DNA from 2 places in the Alkalihalobacterium sp. TH-98 genome. Region 2 is predicted to be linked to the other one. Evidence: predicted binding sites of a transcription regulator. Region 2 holds the regulator's gene; the other holds the start of a gene.
The links. The regulator LexA, encoded in region 2, represses DNA repair genes until DNA is damaged. The targets are predictions, from matches to a motif close to CGAACATATGTTCG.

Region 1 (9,246 bases), 550 kb from region 2:
CGGTGGATATTGAAGTAAGTCCTCTAGTCGCTGCCAAACGCCGTTTACCTTGGTTAATCATCTTAATGATCCTTGGTATTGGTACAGCAAGTATTATCGGTCAATTTGAAAGTACCCTCGCTGAGATGGCCATTTTAGCGATATTTATTCCTCTAATAGCAGATATGGGAGGAAATACAGGAACTCAATCTTTAGCAGTTGTCGTTAGAAGTATTGCACTTGGGAGTTTAGAACAACATAATGTTTTTCGTAAATTGCTTAAAAGAGAAGCAGTAACAGGTCTGTTGATGGGCTTTACATGTGGTATCATTGCATTTTTTATCGCCTTACTTTTTGATATTAGTGGAATGTATTTTGGAATAATTGTAGGCATTTCATTGTTTTGTACGATCGTTATTTCAACGATAACAGGAACGACTATTCCTTGGATCGTTCATCGTTTTAAAGTAGATCCAGCTGTTGCTTCAGGTCCATTTATTACAACTATCAATGATATTGTTGGGTTGTTCATCTATTTCTCAATCGCAAGTTTGATGCTTCAATATTTGTAATTAGGAAAAAGAAAGAGGTGGTGCGACGCACCATCTCTTTTTGTAGCTTTATCCGAAGGAAGATCGTAGCAAAGGGTATTGGCTATGATTTTCCTATATATCTCCTCAAGAGTGCACAAACCCGGTGTATTGGTTAACGAAGTCTCCTAGATTTTTGCTTAACAGCGCACTAATCCAGTGTATTGCAACGGGATTACCTAAATCTATTTGCATCAACCACCAGCATGGCTAAATACACAAAATTGAATATCTGCCCAACTGGTTAACAGCGCCAAATGATGTTGAGTGAAATGGGAGATTTTCCTTCAGCCTTATTGTAAACTCTCAGCATCTACTTTAATTACCCCATTTAACGATTTGATCGCATAGTATATATCTGTCGTATAAAATTTTTTATGGGCAGTTACAATACAAGTGATAATTAGATCGTCTGCTTCTTCTTTTATCTTTACTTGCTTTATTCCAAAACTTTTTGCTTTAATTTCCTTTAGCAGTGTTGTTAAATCTGTTGTTTCTTTGATGTACAGCTTTACTTTGATTTCTTTTTCATTTAGCTTTTTCGGACCGAGCTTATTAAAGAAATAAGGAATTACTTTCATGCCTAAAATAATAAAAAATACGCCAGTAAGAGCTTCGAAATAAAACCCTGCCCCAATCGTTATCCCTAACGCTGCTGAGGCAAGGACTAATGCAGCTGTAGTTAGTCCTGAAATGGCTTCATTACTTCGGCGCAGTATGACACCAGCACCCAAAAAACCGATCCCACTAATTATATAAGAAGGAATACGACCGGGGTCCATAGGGCGTGAATATTCCTTAGAATATAAGAACGCAGATTCAAAAGATACTACGGTAAGTAAACAAGATATTACAGAGACAATTAGACATGTCTTTAAGCCTAACGGTTTACCTTTTAGTTCTCGTTCCAAACCAATAACTAATCCAGCTATAGCAGCAAAACTTAACTTAATAAGTATCTCAAAATTAAATTCAGTGAGTAATATCCTCTTCACCTCCCCTAATCTTTTAAAAACTAACTATTATATAAATAATATAAAATATGAAAAAATATATGACTTTCCACTAAAAAAAGTCTCATTAATCATTCCTGATCCTCACTAAATTTGCACAAAAAAAGAACGAGCGAATTTATACTGTTCGCTCGTTCTAAATATTAATTAAACTTTCGTAGGGACAAGTATTAATGGGCAAGGGGTTAAATGAGAAACGCTATAACTAACACTTCCTAAGGCTTGCCCAACAACAGGTCCCATACCACGGGTTCCCATTATAATGGCTTCTGCCTGTTGTTCTTTTGCTTCACTGGTAATTTCAATCGAGGGCAGTCCGACTCGAATTTTGGTTTCGTACAAGATATTTTCATCCTTAAGAATAGGTTCGACTTTCTGAAAAATTCGGTTCGCTTCACCTTCTTGAATATTAATCAGCTCTTTTTCTGAAAGCAAAAGAGCTGTGGCTTCGTTATACTTGGGTTGGACATTTAATAATAGTAGATTAGAATTAAATGCTTTTGCTGTTTTTACAGCGTAATGAACAGCTTCAAGTGCAAATGCAGAGCCGTCTACAGGTACAATAATTATGTTTTTGTCCACGTTAGAAACCCCTTTTCCAACATTATGATGATTTAAGTTTATCATAATTAAATAATTTTCAAGCTCGCATTTGTGAACAATTTACTTCACTCCGTTTGCAAAGCAGTTTGTAATGTATTCTGTTACTTGATTTTTTAAGTTGACATTTAAATAATGGTTTTGCCCTTCATATCCCCGACAAAAATAGTTGTAATGTGAAAAGGTTCCATCATTTTTTCCCGGATGAACCCGTAATTCATTTTGCTTCATATAACGCTTAATCACTCCTAATTCTTTACTGAGTTGATCAAGTACAGTCGTTGTAAGTGTTAGGTATGAAGGTTGGAGCTTCAATGGTAATGCTTTGAGTCGCTCTAAATCTTTTTCTAACGCTTTTCGTGCAATTGTTAATAGCACATAATGATGTATCGCTTTTTGTTCTTCTGTAGTAATCATCATAAGCTATCAAACTCCATTCTAAGAACATTTGTTTGTATACATTATATGCAAACGAATGTTCCTTTACAACTATTAATTTCTGGATACAAAAAACCGAGGATGCAAAATTGATCCCTCGGTTTTTTAATGTAATTTATTTTTTAAATCCTGCAGACGCTGTTCAGCTCGGTAAACATCCATTTGTAATTGAGTAATCATTCTTAAATTAGCATCCATACTCCCTTGTTTCCGCAAGTATCCGAATACAATAGGTTTGTGATGTTTTAATAGTGACATTATTTCGATTGTTGGTAATGAATGTTTGGGATCTTTTGTACGTAAAAAATAACGAATAAATTTTAAAAAATCTGGTACAGATGCTCGAGTGTCAGGAGCTTGTTTGATGAGGTCTTCAAATTTGTTAATGCTGTCTAATAAACCTTTTGGCGGGTTCATGATGATCACTCCTTATAACCTTTTTCATTATAGACAGAAGACATGAATAATGAAAGAAAAACAATTTGGTAATCAAACTAATTTATGTTCAAATGCTTAAGAAAATTGCCACTTGACGGTTTGACCTTTAAAATGAAAGTATACAGCTATGAGGGAGGCGTAATTTAATAATGAAAGTTTTATTATCAGGCTTTGAGCCATTTGGAGAGTTTAAAGTAAATCCTACGTTGGAGATGGTAAAAGAAGTTCAAGAACTAGGTGTTGAGGGAGTAGAAATAGAAATAATCGGTTTACCAGTTGTATATGGAACATGTGTAGATCAACTCTTAGCTAAAATTGAAGAAGTTAACCCTGATGTTGTTCTGTCTTGTGGTCTTGCGTTTGGACGAGCTTCAATTACTCCAGAACGAATTGGAATTAATATCCAAGATACTGCAGGGGAGGGCGATAAAGGAGATAATCAGGGAGATAAACCGGTAGACCGCCCGATTATTACGGATGGTCCCGATGGATTGTTTACGACGCTGCCCATCAGACTAATGGTAGAACGATTAGTTCAAGAAGGGATCCCAGCACAAATTTCAAATACAGCAGGTACTTATATTTGTAATAATACATTATATGGAATTTTACATCATATGAATAAGAAACAAATTCAGATAAAAGCTGGTTTTGTTCACTTTCCTGCCACTCCAGACATGGTCGTTAACCGCCCGAATGTTCCAAGTATGTCGATGAGTGAACAAATAAGAGGTTTAGCACTAATGATTGAAGCGATACGAGACAATTCACAAACAAACTAACTGAATATAATCGTTTTCTTCGCACTCTATTAAAGTACTGATGCACTGTTGCATTGGATATATAGAGTGCTTTTATTTTTCTGTAAAATGGGCTTATTTTAATCATCAGATAGGTTTAGGGGTGAATAAACTAGGGAAAACAGAATGTAATACCAATGAAAATAAGGATTAGATAAAATTGGTCAAAATTGGACATTAAAAATGTTTGAATTATTTGAAAATTTAATGTAAAATAACAAAAAGGGGGTAACTTCTATGAACAAATTTGCCATTGATAAAAAGCTTATGAAACAATTAGCCGCGATTCGTAATAAGAAGAAGCCTTCAGAAGAAATTCTGAATTCCCTGTATGCCCAAGCGATGCTTGAATATTCCATATACGAGTATCAGAAAAATGCAATTTGTAACCAAATTGATGAGGCGTTAGTGGAAAAGGATGAAAAAAGATTTTTCGTATTATCAACACATTATAATGAGTTGTTGGATCGTTATCGTCCAGGGAAAACGTTGTTTGAAAAAGGGTATGAACTAAATATTCAATTTGTTGATTAATGATAGCAGAGTGTCTTGGGCACTCTGCTTTTTTTGTTTTTTTAATTATTTACTTGTGGTGGGGTAGCTACTGAGAGAGTAAGAGTCAATATGAAGTTAAATCGACTGTAGTATCTTTTCAATTCCTCGGCGCGCGCCGGAAATATTTCTGGCGACAGGTCCAATTTCAAGTTCAGAAAGAGCACCCATGGCATACAACCCTTCATCCCATTGTAAAGAATTAGATAATATCGGATATCCACATGCGGCACATCGGAGCTGACGTTCTTCAATCGTTGTACTCAGCCATTCAATACCAGGCGGTGATTGATGAAAACCAGTTGCAAGAAGAATATGTTCACTTTTAACTGTATCACCAGACAGTAACTTAACTTCATTCATGAAGTCGTTTATTTGCAGGTCCTCAACTTCACCACGTAAAAAAGAGAGTGCACCACTTTTAATTTGCTTACTAACTTTTGCTTTTAGGTCAAGGGGTAATGAACCTCGATGTCTAGCTTGACGTATCATTTCTCGTCGCTTGTCATAACTTGAAACGGCTTGGAAGCTTCTCATTAATTTGGGACCGAGCCATCCTGGGTCCGAGTCAAACTGGTGAACTCGAAGGGAATGTCTTGAAATTTGAGTCACGTTTCCTGGAAGATGACGACTCCATTTGATGGAAGCATGAGCAGCTGTAATTCCGCCACCGACAATCATTAAGGATTTAATAGTTTTTGGTATCGGATGTTCACGGTCAAACACATGTGAAATAGAGGCACCGTTTTCCTTAGCTGTAATCGCCCACTCAGGCCAAAATGGATGTTCGCTTAATCCAATGGCTAATATTACATTTTTGCTTGCGAACTGTTGCCCGTCTTTAAGAACAACTTGCCAATTCTGGCTGTCTTTCTTTAATTGAACGACTCTGCCTTGAATCCAACTATTATAAAGATTTGTTTCTTTAAATAGATGATCACAGTGAGTGTTAAAAAGCTGTATACCAGGTCGATCATATGGCTTATAGAAAGCAGCGAACGGCTTTCCGCTTGACGTTTTCGAAAACTTTTCGAGGTCAAAATGAGCGGGGGCCAGATGATGGATCGACGGGGAACGTAAATAAGGCATTTCAATAGTTGATGTACAATGATGCCACATCGATAATGGCTTTTCATTTGGATCAATTATGGCTAGGTTTTCAATTGCAACTTTCTTCTGTTTTAAGAGATAAACAGCTGCAGTACAACCTTGAATACCTCCACCGATAATTAGCCAGTCAAACATGATGTAACCTCCAAAACTATAATCGTAATCATTACTATTTAATATACAAAAATACTGTTTATTATGCAATGTATTCTTTTATGATGGTCAAGAATATGGTACACTATAAATCGTAACAATTACGTTTTGTTTTAAGGTAAATAATTTTAGTAATAGTGAGGAGAAAGTGATGATCTTATCAGATAAGACGATAAATGAAATGTTAAACAAAGGAGAGCTTTCAATAGAGCCTTTAGTGGATGGACAAGTGCAACCCGCTTCTGTAGACATTCGTTTAGGAACACACTTTTTAAAAATTGATGAAAATGCCATCGAATCAATATCACTTGATAAAGAAGCGAAGTATATTGAATTTGAAAGCGATGAAGTTGTCATTCCACCAAACTCATTTCTATTAGCAACAACGAAAGAATATATAAAGCTTCCAAATCATGTAACCGCATTTGTAGAAGGGCGAAGTTCCATTGGAAGGATGGGGTTATTCATTCAAAATGCCGGCTGGGTTGACCCAGGATTTGAAGGTGAAATTACTTTAGAGCTATATAATGCCAATCGACTTCCTATAAAATTGAAGTCTGGTCGTCGAATTTGTCAACTTGTTTTTGCACTAATGGATCAAGAAGCCAAAACCCCATATCAAGGAAAATACCAAGGACAACGTCAAGCTGTAGGAAGTCGAATATATAAAGATATCGATTAGCGCTATTCAAAAACAGCGGGCCAAAGACAGGCCTGCTGTTTTCGTTTCTAGTTGTCGCAGAGTTCACTGGATGTGGCTCTATAATAAGTTAGTATCTTGCACATAATTTAGCTTCCTATGAGTCAAGTAAAATAGAGGAACTAGATTAAAGTACAGTATTTTGTTGTTTTCCTAGCTAGAGTGGGGCGTCCCAACTCAACGGTTACTTGTTTTATGCAAACTTAGACTCTCTTTCCTTGACTTTGCCAGTAAGGGGCACGGAGTTCTTTTTTTAGTATTTTACCAGACGGATTTCGTGGCAAAGCTGAAACGAAGTCTACGGATTTCGGCTTCTTGTAACTAGCTAATCTGCCTTCACAGTAGGTGATAATCTCTTCCGCTGTTAAGGAGACACCTTCTTTAGGGACGACAATCGCCTTCACGGACTCACCCCAAATCGGATCAGGGACACCGATGACAGCAACTTCTAAAATGCCTGCATGTGTATATAAAAACTCCTCAATTTCACGGGGATATATATTAACACCGCCACTAATCAGCATATCTTTTTTTCGATCCACAATATAATAATAGCCGTCATCGTCCTGACGGGCCATATCGCCAACCGTAAAAAATTCACCATAAAAAGACCCGCGATTAGCTTCTTCATTTTGATAGTATCCATCTAATAAATATGGAGCTTTAATATAAAGTTCGCCAACCTCGCCAGTAGCAACTGGATTTTTCTGTTCATCTAATAGCAAGCATTCTACTAGTGGAAACGGCTGTCCAACACAAGCATCTTTTTCTTTAATGTCTTTTGGCTTAATATTTAACGTTATTGCGCTTTCAGTAGATCCATAGAATTCGTGAAGGTCAGTACCATTAAAATATTCTAGTATTTCATTTTTTGTTTGTGTAGGTAATGGTGCTCCAGCCGAAATGAGTACGCGCATAGTCTTGTGATTATAGCTAGCTTTTGTTTCAGAAGGAAGGTTAAGAATAAAATTAAACATCGTCGGAGCCATAAAGGTATTAGTTACTTGATACTTTTCCGTTAATTGTAGAAATTCTTCCGCATCGAAGGTTTCTTGAATAACGATCGTACCGCCAACAATGAGTTGCATCAGTAAGAATATCCATGGGGCTGCATGATAGATTGGTCCAGCAACAATATGAATATCAGACTCATCAATTTTGTACTCATAAGCAGCAACTATTCCAGTAAGAACACGTGAACGGTGTGAGATGACAACGGCTTTTGGTTTTCCAGTTGTCCCAGATGTATATCCGTAATAAAAGGGGTCGTTTTCGTCAATGTGTACATTAGGTTCTTCTGAAGAACCAGACTGAAGGAATGCCTCATATTGATAGAATGGATAATCGGCTTGACCATCTACGACAAGAAGTGTATCTAGAGCCGGAGTATAAGGGATAACGTTACGAACGATCGATTCATATTCACCAGTCGTTATGACAGCGCGGCATTCAGAATGGTTTAGAATATATTCAATATCCTTACTTAGTAAGCGGTAGTTAATGGGAACGAGGATGACACCAATTTTAGCAAGTGCACCAATGATTTCAATATAACTAGAATGATTTTTCATCAATACGGCGACTTTGTCACCTTTTTGAAATCCTCTTTTCGTAAAGGCATTTGCTAATTGATTGGTTCTCGTATTAAGTTCTTCGTATGTAAGTATTTGATTATGAAAGATGACAGCAGGTTTTTCGCGGAATTTAGAAGCGTTTTGTTTGAAGAAAGAGCCGACAGTAAGCACAAACTCACATCCTTTTTAAACGATTATACAAACATTGTAACAAAATTCAGAAAATAACAAAATAAAAACAAGGTGAAAATAAAGGTCAAAATTGGTCAAAAAAGTAGTTGCCATTTATAGTCATTTGTTATATATTAAAATTAACAAAAGGTCAAAGTTAGTCAAAGTCAAACACAAAAAACGACCACACTAAAAAGGAGTGATAAAAATGAAGTGTACAAAATGCCAAAGCCGTAAAGCGACTGTTTTTTTACAAGTAGAAGTCAATGGTCAAAGAAAAGAATTAACGGTATGTTCCCCATGTTATGAGGAAATTCGTAAGGGAGCTAAAAGCAGTGCAATGTTTTCAACGTCTAACTATGATTACGGTGCAAATAGCGACAGTGAGAATTGCTCAACAGGATCATGCAATACCGAACCTGAAAAAACGAGTGTACTCAAACAATTTGGAAGAAACTTAACTGAGATTGCTAAAACGGGAATGATTGACCCAGTAATAGGACGCGAAGATGAAATCGAACAAGTGACAGAAATCTTAAATCGCCGTAATAAAAATAACCCAGTCCTTATTGGGGAGCCTGGAGTCGGAAAAACAGCCATTGCTGAAGGACTTGCCCTAAAGATTATTGAAGGAGACGTACCATCAAAATTACGAAATAAAGAAATCATATCACTGGATGTCGCTTCACTTATCTCAGGAACTTCTTATCGTGGACAGTTTGAAGAACGAATGAAGCAGCTTTTAGCTGAGTTAGAAGCAAACCAAAATACAGTTCTTTTTATTGATGAAATTCATCAGCTCGTTGGTGCAGGAAAGACAGAAGGTTCAATGGATGCAGGAAATATGCTGAAACCTGCGTTAGCCCGCGGACAAATCCAAGTCATTGGGGCAACAACTCTTAAAGAGTACCGAGATATTGAAAAAGACGGCGCACTTGAAAGACGTTTTCAACCGATCATTGTCAATGAACCGTCTGTAGATGATGCGATTACGATATTAATAGGATTAGCACCAAAATATGAAGCTTACCACGGTGTAAAATATCCTGAAGAAGTTATTAAGACTTGCGTTGAACTATCACATCGTTTCATACAAGATCGACAACTCCCAGATAAGGCCATCGATTT
Region 2 (9,246 bases):
ATAAAGTTTTGTACAAAAGTTGCTAAAACCGTTACATATAGTTCCTTTATCGACTCAGAGTCATTCGTTATTCGTGATACTAATCCTCCAGCTGGAGTGCGGTCGAAAAAAGAGAGTCCTAGTTTCTGAACTTTTGAGAATACATCAATTCGCATTTGTTGAATGATCTTCAAAGCTACTTTTTGAAACGTAAACAATTGAACATAATTTAAGATAACAGCACTTAAATGAAGTACGATATACGTAGTTGCTAATATAACTAAAGCTCTAAATTCAAATACACGCGGTGTTAAATAATCATCAATAAAAATCTTAACAAGAATAGGACCTACAATATCGGCACCTGTCGCAAGGATTAACAGTACAAAAGCAAATGTCATCGTTTTTATATGTGGTTTTGTATAAGCTAGCAATCTCTTAAAAACAGCACGTTGTTCTTTTGCACTAAGAACACGATCTTTATGTTGCATGATTGTCCCCTCCTTGCTGCACCAAAGACTCGAGTTGTTGATGCTCATACATTTTTCGATACCAACCATTTTGCTCCATTAATATTGTGTGATTTCCTTGCTCAATAATTTTCCCTTCATCTAAAACAATTATTAAGTCCGCATGTTTAATCGCACTCAAGCGATGCGCGGTAATAATCGTTGTTTTTTTCTTTCGCTCATAACGTAGCGCGTGAAGGATTTGTTCTTCCGTTTTCGCATCAACTGCTGATAGAGAGTCATCTAGTATTAATATTTCAGGGTCTAAAATAAGGGCTCTAGCAATAGATATTCTTTGCTTCTGGCCGCCTGAAAGAGTAACTCCGCGTTCACCAACAATCGTTTCATAACCATCAGGAAAACGAACGATATCTTCATGTATAGACGCTAGTTTACTCACATCGATAATCTCTTGAATAGAAGCAGTTGGTTTAGCAAACGCAATGTTATCAGCAATAGTCGCTGAGAACAAAAAGTGATCTTGTGGCACATAACCAATGGCCGTTCGTAAAGCATCAAAATCATAGTCTTTCACTGAACGATGATCTATGTGTACTTCGCCGTCAGTTACATCAAATTCACGCATTAATAACTTGAGAAGTGTCGTTTTTCCACTTCCAGTTTTTCCTACGATGCCAAGAGTTTGCCCTTTCTGAATGGCAAAATGAATATTTTCTAATGTATTCTTTTCACCTTCAGTATAATTAAACGAGTCAATATGATATGAAATATTTCCTTCAGGCATTTCACTGTGCTTCGCATCGGAGTCACTAATCTCAATCTTCTCACTCAATATCGACGATACTCGACCGTAAGAAGCTCTTCCTCGTTCTACTATATTAAATAACCAACCAAAAGCCAGCATTGGCCAAATAAGTAATCCTAAATAAATAGTGAAGCTCGTTAATTGACCAATCGTCATCTCATCAGCTATGACATACCTTGCACCAAAAACAATTGCAAGAAAATACGAGATTCCTACAATCAATGAAATCGTCGGGTCAAATAAGGCATCTACCCTTGCTACGGCAACATTTTTTTCTACGACTTGATTTGACTTTTTCTTAAAAGACTCAACATCGGCGTCTTCATGACCAAATGCTTTCGTTACCCGGATTCCTGTCATACTTTCTTGAACTTTATCGTTAAGTTCTGAGAATGCTGCTTGAGCTCCTGCAAAGCGTTTATGCAGTAATGAACCATAATAGCTCGTCGATAACGCCATAAAAGGCATAGGGATCAGACAAATTAAGGTCAGCTTCCAACTTATCGTAGCAGCCATTGTAATAATAACAAAGCCACCCATTGTTAAAGAATCGACTAAAGTCAGGACACCGGCACCTGCAGTTTGCTCAATCGCTTTAATATCATTCGTTGAATGAGCCATTAAATCTCCTGTACGACGCTTCTGATAAAACCTGCGTGACATATTGGTAAAGTGCTCATACAGTTGATTACGCAACAATCTAGCAAGACGAATAGAGGCACCGAAAATCATAATTCTCCAAATATATCTAAAAATATAAGTGGCAACCCCAATTCCTAGTAAAATCAATGCCCACTGCAATAATATATCTTTTGTAAGTGTACCTCGTTCAATATGGTCAACGATAACGCCTACAATATAAGGAGGTAATAGAGATAAGAAAGATACGACCATCAAAGTTAGGATCCCAAATCCATATCGGCGCTTTTCTTTCTTAAAGTACCACCACAAATCAATAAAGACCTTCATTATTTCCCTCTTTTCTATCTCTATATTGCTTTTAATAATAGTAGAAATCTTTCGAAAATCGAAACGACAGAATAATTTTAGCAAATCGTCACGTATCTGGCTATAGGTCTATCCTTATATTTGGAAAAAGAATTCTAATTCTAACGATTTGTCTTCTCATTATAAACGCCCTTTACAAATAAAAAACACCTCCTAATGAGGTGCTTGTCCTTTATTTATTTAGACGTTTGCTTTTGCATCGCCTTCATCATCTGGTTGATTTTCTTCTGTGACGGGTTTTGTCCCATCTGCATCATCATGACACGTAACATTTGTTCATTAATTGGTGGGTTTTTCTTTAAATAATTCATCATTGTTTTACGGGCAATAAAAAAGCCAATCGCAACTCCACCAATTAGGCACAATGTACCTACTAGGATATTAATCCACATAAAACGGCTTCCTCCTTCTTGTTGAAAAACATTTTCATCAAATTATTATAGAATGAATAGTACAATCTTACTTATTATAACGTAACCCATCAGTGAAGAAAAGGTCTAAAGAAAAAATCTTTATACGAGCTTAACTTGTTTAATTGGGTTTAACCATCCGTACCTGTATGTTGAAACATCGAGCGCAAAAAAAGAGGGGCTTATTTTCCTCATCACTTCAAAAAACATCGTTTCCGCTTCAAACGATCCGTCACTGACCATATGTATATAATTCGGAAAGATAAACAACTGGGCTTTACTATATGGTTCAGTCAAATGAATACGATGGGCATGATCAAAAAAGAAATAATCCGTACGATGTTTAAAGGATTGGAGTAATTTTTGTTGTAGTTCAATAACAGATATCGGATTTGATATATATTCAATTTGTTTTTTTATAATGTCTTTAGTATCATCTAACGCTCTTGTCTCATCTAAGAATAAGTGAAAAAGTTTAGACTCTTGTCCAAAATAATATTGAGCAACCTCTTCATTAATTAGGTAGATATCATATTTTCGCATTATAATCCCCCCACCATTTTTGACAAGTATAATATAGTCGAAGAAAAATTGTTGTCACTTTAATGGAGAACATACCTTCTAATTTTGTCGATTGTTTAGAAATACTTGTGCGTGGACGAAAATTTATCTACCACCACCAAAACCTAATATAATAAAAGAGCTTGTTTCGTTGTTGTTATTTTAAAGGACTGAGTACGCATAAAAGGACCGACTTAACAGTCAGTCCTTTTGTAGCAAATAATATTATTTTTGAAGCATTGCTTTAACACGAGCAACGACATTCTCAACGGTAAATCCGTATTCTTCCATGATCTTCTCACCTGGTGCAGATGCACCAAAACGGTCAATGGCAATCACATCGCCTTGATCGCCTACATACTTACTCCAACCTAATGAAGAGCCCATTTCGATACCTAAACGAACCTTAACTTCATTCGGAATGACACTTTCTTTATATTCAGCAGACTGCTGCTCAAAACGATCCCAGCTTGGCATACTTACAACAGATGTATAGATGCCTTCTTTTTCTAACACTTTTTGAGCCTCTACTGCTAATGTAACCTCAGATCCACTTGCTAGTAATAGTGCACTAGCTTTTCCGATCGCTTTTGAAACGACATAAGCACCCTTTTTCACACCTTCATAAGAATGTTCTTGTGTTGTTTCAAGCGTCGTTAGGTTTTGACGTGATAATACGAGAATTGTTGGCTGATCTTTACTCTCTAGAGCCAAACGCCATGCTGAGACAGTTTCATGTCCGTCGGCAGGACGAATGATTGAAATATCAGGCATAGCACGTAATGAAGCTAGTTGCTCCACAGGCTCATGAGTTGGACCATCTTCACCAACCGCGATACTGTCATGTGTAAATACATAGATTACCGGTAATTTCATTAGTGCAGACAGGCGAATTGCTGGACGTAAGTAATCCGAGAAAACGAAGAACGTTGCACCGAATACTTTAACGCCGCCGTGGAGAGCCATACCATTTACAGCTGCACCCATCGCAAACTCACGAACACCAAACCAAATGTTACGACCACTATAGTCCTCACGATTAAAATTACCTGTGTTTTTCATCATTGTCTTATTCGATGAAGCTAAGTCTGCTGAACCACCAATTAATTGTGGAACTGTAGCCGCAAATGCATTAATAGCGTCACCTGAAGCAGAACGAGTAGCCACTCCTTTTCCTACTTCATAAACAGGTGCATTATCAGCCCATCCTTGTGGAAGCTCGCCTTTGATAGCCATTTCTAATTGTTTAGCAAGCTCAGGATACGCTTCTTTATATTTCGAGAACATATCATTCCACTCAGCTTCTTGTTTAGCCCCAGCTTCTTTTACATTCGCATAGTATTCAGCAACATCTTCAGGAATATGGAACTCATTTTCAAACGTCCACTCATAGGTTTCCTTCGTTAATTTAACTTCATCTGAACCTAGCGGTGCACCATGTGATGCAGATTTACCTGATTTATTTGGTGATCCATAACCAATCGTCGTCTTCACTTCTATTAATGTAGGACGGTCATCGGCTTTTGCAGACTCAATGGCTTTTCCAATCTCGTCAAGGTCATTCCCGTCTTCAACACGAATCACTTGCCACCCGTATGCTTCGTAACGTTGTGCTACATTTTCAGAAAAAGACATATTTAAATCGCCATCTAAAGAAATATCATTTGAATCATACATAATCACGAGACGACCTAGTTTAAGATGCCCTGCAAGTGAAGCTGCCTCCTGAGAAACACCTTCCATTAAGTCTCCATCACCACATATAGAATACGTATAGTGGTCAACAACTGGGAAATTATCCTTATTATATGTACTAGCTAAATGTCGTTCTGCCATTGCGAAACCTACTGCCATTGCGACACCTTGTCCTAAAGGGCCTGTAGTTGCTTCAACACCTGGCGTATGACCAAACTCTGGATGGCCTGGTGTCTTACTTCCCCACTGCCTAAAATTTTGTAATTCTTCGATCGATAAATCATAACCTGTTAAGTGTAAGAGGCTATAAAGTAACATCGAACCATGCCCTGCTGAAAGAACAAAACGGTCACGGTTAAACCAGTCTGGATTGCTAGGGTTGTGCGCCATGTATTTTGTCCATAATGAAAATGCCATTGGTGCCGCTCCCATTGGCATACCTGGATGTCCTGAATTTGCTTTTTCAATACTATCGATCGATAACGTTCGGATCGTATTTACTGCTAATTTTTCAACGTGAGAAGTCATCCCTTTTGTCACCCTTTCTATTATATCTAACTAGTGTCTATACGTTTTTCATCATATACTTTCTTTCTTATTTTAACAAGGAAACAAAGTAAATTTTATCTATCAAAGTTAGCTTTTACGATAATAAACAATATCATCCAATTAATGTTTTATATCATTATTTCCTTTTTTGGCATCTTTTAACTTTTCAGGAGTAACATCTTGTCCCTTTTCATCAACGACTTTAACAGAGTGAAGTTGTTTTTTAAACGATGCACGAAATGTTTTTACATATTCTGCTCTTAATTTCTTCTGTTCTTCCACTTCTTTTGCAGTTAATCCTGTAGTTTTAGCTCGATTGGCTAATTCATTTATTCGTGCAATTTTCTCTTTTGATAACATCAATTTATTCCTCCTAGAAGACTCATCCATTCCTTCTATTAATGTACACGAACAACTAATATCATTCAACTTTGTTGACTTTTTCAATATGCTCTAAATATCGCCGATTTACCGTTGCCTTCGAGGTATCGTAACCAATCCCATTTAAAAAACTGCTAATCTCAGAAAAAGTAAGTCCTTTATCTCTTAATTTGATAATTTCTTCGATTGGTAATTCTTTTCTCTTTCGTCCGCCCATTTGAAGATTTGTTAAGTTCATTTGGGGGCGGTAGCCTTTATTTATAGCTTTCTTCATACCTCTTTTAATTTTCATGTTATGTGATTTCCGTTGATATTCCTCCACAATTCCAATGATATCCATTAGTATCGTGTCCATTTCAGTTGGTTCTAGTTCGTTCCCTAAATTAGAAAGGGTATAAATCTTTTTGTTCATTTTTCTAATCTGATATAGAAGTGCAGTCTTTGTATTACCTCTCCCTAACCTTGTATCATCCTGTATAAGTAATACATCTGCATCATTCTTAAGTAATTCTAATACTTCAATGATTCCTTCTCTATCTGTTTCATAGCCGCTCATCCGCTCTTTTATAACCTGTATCACTTCAAACTGAAGGCGGTTAGCTAAATCCATTAATTCTTCAGCTTGTCTGTTTAAAGATGAAGTTTGCTCATCATTTTTCGTACTTACCCTGCAATAAATAACTGCCTTTACCAATATATTCACCTACTGTTTGTATCTACTGGAATAACTAATGTTTGACCTGCAATTAAATTAGATTCTTGCATCTCATTCGTTTGGAGCACCCATTGTATAAACTCATCAATTGAAAATGGATGATCATATTTAGTTGCAAACCCCCATAATGTATCTCCCTCTTTAACAACTACTTCAATCGGTTCTGCAAACCCTTGTTTTTCAGCGCCAGCCACTGACATAAATGCAAAAAATAAGATAGAAAGTACAAATATAATCACTAGAGATATCTCTTGTCGACTTAAATTTACTAGTTTCATCAAAATCACCTCATAAGAATGTATGTTCTTGTCTAATATTGTAGAGGAGAACACCTATTCGTGTCAATGATAAATTAGAACTTATGTTTGCATCCGTTTTTTTGACATGATATACTTTATTTAAGATTAATTGGATAAATGAGGTGTCAGTGATGACAAAAGTGTCAAAAAGACAACAAGAAATCTTAGACTATATCAAAACCGAAGTTCGAAAAAAAGGTTATCCACCTTCAGTCCGAGAAATCGGTGAAGCTGTAGGGCTAGCATCAAGTTCTACTGTACACGGTCACCTTTCTCGGCTTGAAAAAAAAGGACTTATTCGCCGTGACCCTACAAAACCAAGAGCAATTGAAGTTATTGATCAAGATCAAGTTGATGCTGAACCTGGAATAGATACAAGAACCGCTTTTGTCCCAGTAATCGGAAAAGTTACAGCTGGACAACCTATTACAGCTATCGAAAACGTGGAAGAGTATATTCCTTTACCGGAAAGACTAGTCTCAAACGATTCAGTCTATGTTCTTATCATTGATGGAGATAGTATGATAGAAGCCGGTATTTTCGATGGAGATATGGTCATCGTGCGTCAACAGCAAACAGCAAACAATGGTGACATTATAGTTGCTATGACCGACGAAGATGAAGCAACCGTTAAGCGCTTTTTCCGTGAAAAAGACTATATACGTCTTCAACCTGAAAATTCAACAATGGAGCCGATTATTCTTAACAACTGTACAATTCTTGGAAAAGTGATTGGTGTATTCCGAACCATCCATTAAAAAGTACCCCAACCGGGGTATTTTTTATGCTTTCTGTACAGTACGAAGAAATTTTTTCTTTATTATGTCGGCAAAATTACCGGGAAAATTTTTGTGGGATACTTTTTCCGCAGCTTATCCATCAAAAAAAGAACCCTCGAAGCATATAGCTCCAAGGGTTACAGATTTTAGTATGAAGAAAGGTACTGTTCGCGCTCCCAAGGGTGAACCTGTGTACGGAACATATCCCACTCGATTTCTTTAGCTTCAATAAAGTGCTCAACCGCATGCTCGCCTAAAGCTTTAATTAACACTTCATCTTGAGATAATTTATCCATTGCTTCTTTTAAAGTTGCTGGAAGATCTTTAATTCCTTCTTCCTCACGCTCTTCTTTACTCATGATGTAGATGTTACGATCAGTTGCTTTTGGTGGAGTAAGCTTACGCTTGATTCCATCAAGTCCAGCAGCCAGCATAACAGCCATTGCTAAGTAAGGGTTCGCAGCAGGGTCTGGAGAACGAACTTCTACACGAGTACTTAGACCACGAGAGTTTGGAATACGGATTAATGGACTACGATTACGCATTGACCATGCAACATATACTGGTGCTTCGTAACCAGGAACTAAACGCTTATATGAGTTTACTAGCGGGTTCGTAATAGCTGTAAACCCTTCCGCATGGTCTAAAATACCAGCTAGGAATTGCATTGCTGTTTCACTTAACTGAGATTCTGTCGTCTCGTCGAAGAAAGCATTTCCTTCAGGAGTGAATAGAGACATGTTACAATGCATTCCTGACCCGTTTACACCAAATAATGGTTTAGGCATAAACGTCGCATGTAATCCATGTTTACGAGCAATTGTTTTTACAACTAGCTTAAATGTTTGGATCTCATCACACGCTTTAATTGCATCTGCATATTTGAAATCAATTTCATGCTGCCCTGGAGCTACTTCATGGTGGGATGCTTCAATTTCAAAGCCCATCTCTTCTAATTCAAGTACGATATCGCGGCGGCAGTTCTCTCCTAAGTCTGTAGGAGCTAAATCGAAATAGCCACCTTTATCATTTAATTCTAAAGTCGGCTCACCTTTTTCATCATTTTTGAAAAGGAAGAACTCTGGTTCAGGTCCGATGTTGAACGATGTAAAACCTAGCTCTTCTGCTTCTTTTAATACACGCTTCAAGATACCACGCGGGTCTCCAGCAAATGGAGTCGGCTCTTCACCTGGCTTTCCTGGTTGGTAAACATCACAAATTAGACGTGCTACTTTACCTTTTTCTGAAGTCCACGGGAAGATTACCCAAGTATCGAGATCTGGATATAAATACATATCAGACTCTTCAATACGAACAAATCCCTCAATTGATGAACCATCAAACATCATTTGGTTGCTTAACGCTTTTGGAAGTTGATTGACAGGAATTTCTACGTTTTTAATAATCCCCATTAAATCAGTAAACTGTAAACGAATAAAACGTACATTTTCTTCTTTTGCAACTTTTAGAATATCTTCTTTAGTAAACTTAGCCATATTATGTATTCCCCTTTCAAGAATATATTAAAAGAATTGATTTTAGTGGAAGAAGCGAGATAGCTGCCCCTGTATAATAGAAGCCTTCCCGTTTCGACC

Region 1: the regulator LexA is predicted to act here: its motif matches at 2,624-2,637, upstream of AC2VNP_RS16080 (YhjD family protein).

The regions. Positions count from the first base shown of each region.
Region 1 is NZ_JBYCKM010000045.1:84,357-93,602, forward strand. Features, by position in the region: gene mgtE (magnesium transporter) at 1-551, shown strand, start outside; gene AC2VNP_RS16070 (MgtC/SapB family protein) at 863-1,564, opposite strand; gene AC2VNP_RS16075 (universal stress protein) at 1,730-2,164, opposite strand; gene AC2VNP_RS16080 (YhjD family protein) at 2,246-2,602, opposite strand; gene AC2VNP_RS16085 (hypothetical protein) at 2,726-3,037, opposite strand; gene pcp (pyroglutamyl-peptidase I) at 3,208-3,840, shown strand; gene AC2VNP_RS16095 (IDEAL domain-containing protein) at 4,096-4,392, shown strand; gene AC2VNP_RS16100 (FAD/NAD(P)-binding protein) at 4,489-5,655, opposite strand; gene dcd (dCTP deaminase) at 5,825-6,355, shown strand; gene AC2VNP_RS16110 (class I adenylate-forming enzyme family protein) at 6,577-8,118, opposite strand; gene AC2VNP_RS16115 (ATP-dependent Clp protease ATP-binding subunit) at 8,327-9,246, shown strand, end outside.
Region 2 is NZ_JBYCKM010000045.1:638,519-647,764, reverse strand. Features, by position in the region: gene AC2VNP_RS18825 (ABC transporter ATP-binding protein) at 1-470, opposite strand, end outside; gene AC2VNP_RS18820 (ABC transporter transmembrane domain-containing protein) at 460-2,223, opposite strand; gene AC2VNP_RS18815 (YneF family protein) at 2,439-2,654, opposite strand; gene sirA (sporulation inhibitor of replication protein SirA) at 2,775-3,215, opposite strand; gene tkt (transketolase) at 3,459-5,456, opposite strand; gene AC2VNP_RS18800 (DUF896 domain-containing protein) at 5,598-5,837, opposite strand; gene AC2VNP_RS18795 (YneB family resolvase-like protein) at 5,899-6,552, opposite strand; gene yneA (cell division suppressor protein YneA) at 6,558-6,851, opposite strand; gene lexA (transcriptional repressor LexA) at 7,004-7,630, shown strand; gene glnA (type I glutamate--ammonia ligase) at 7,798-9,147, opposite strand; gene AC2VNP_RS18775 (MerR family transcriptional regulator) at 9,190-9,246, opposite strand, start outside.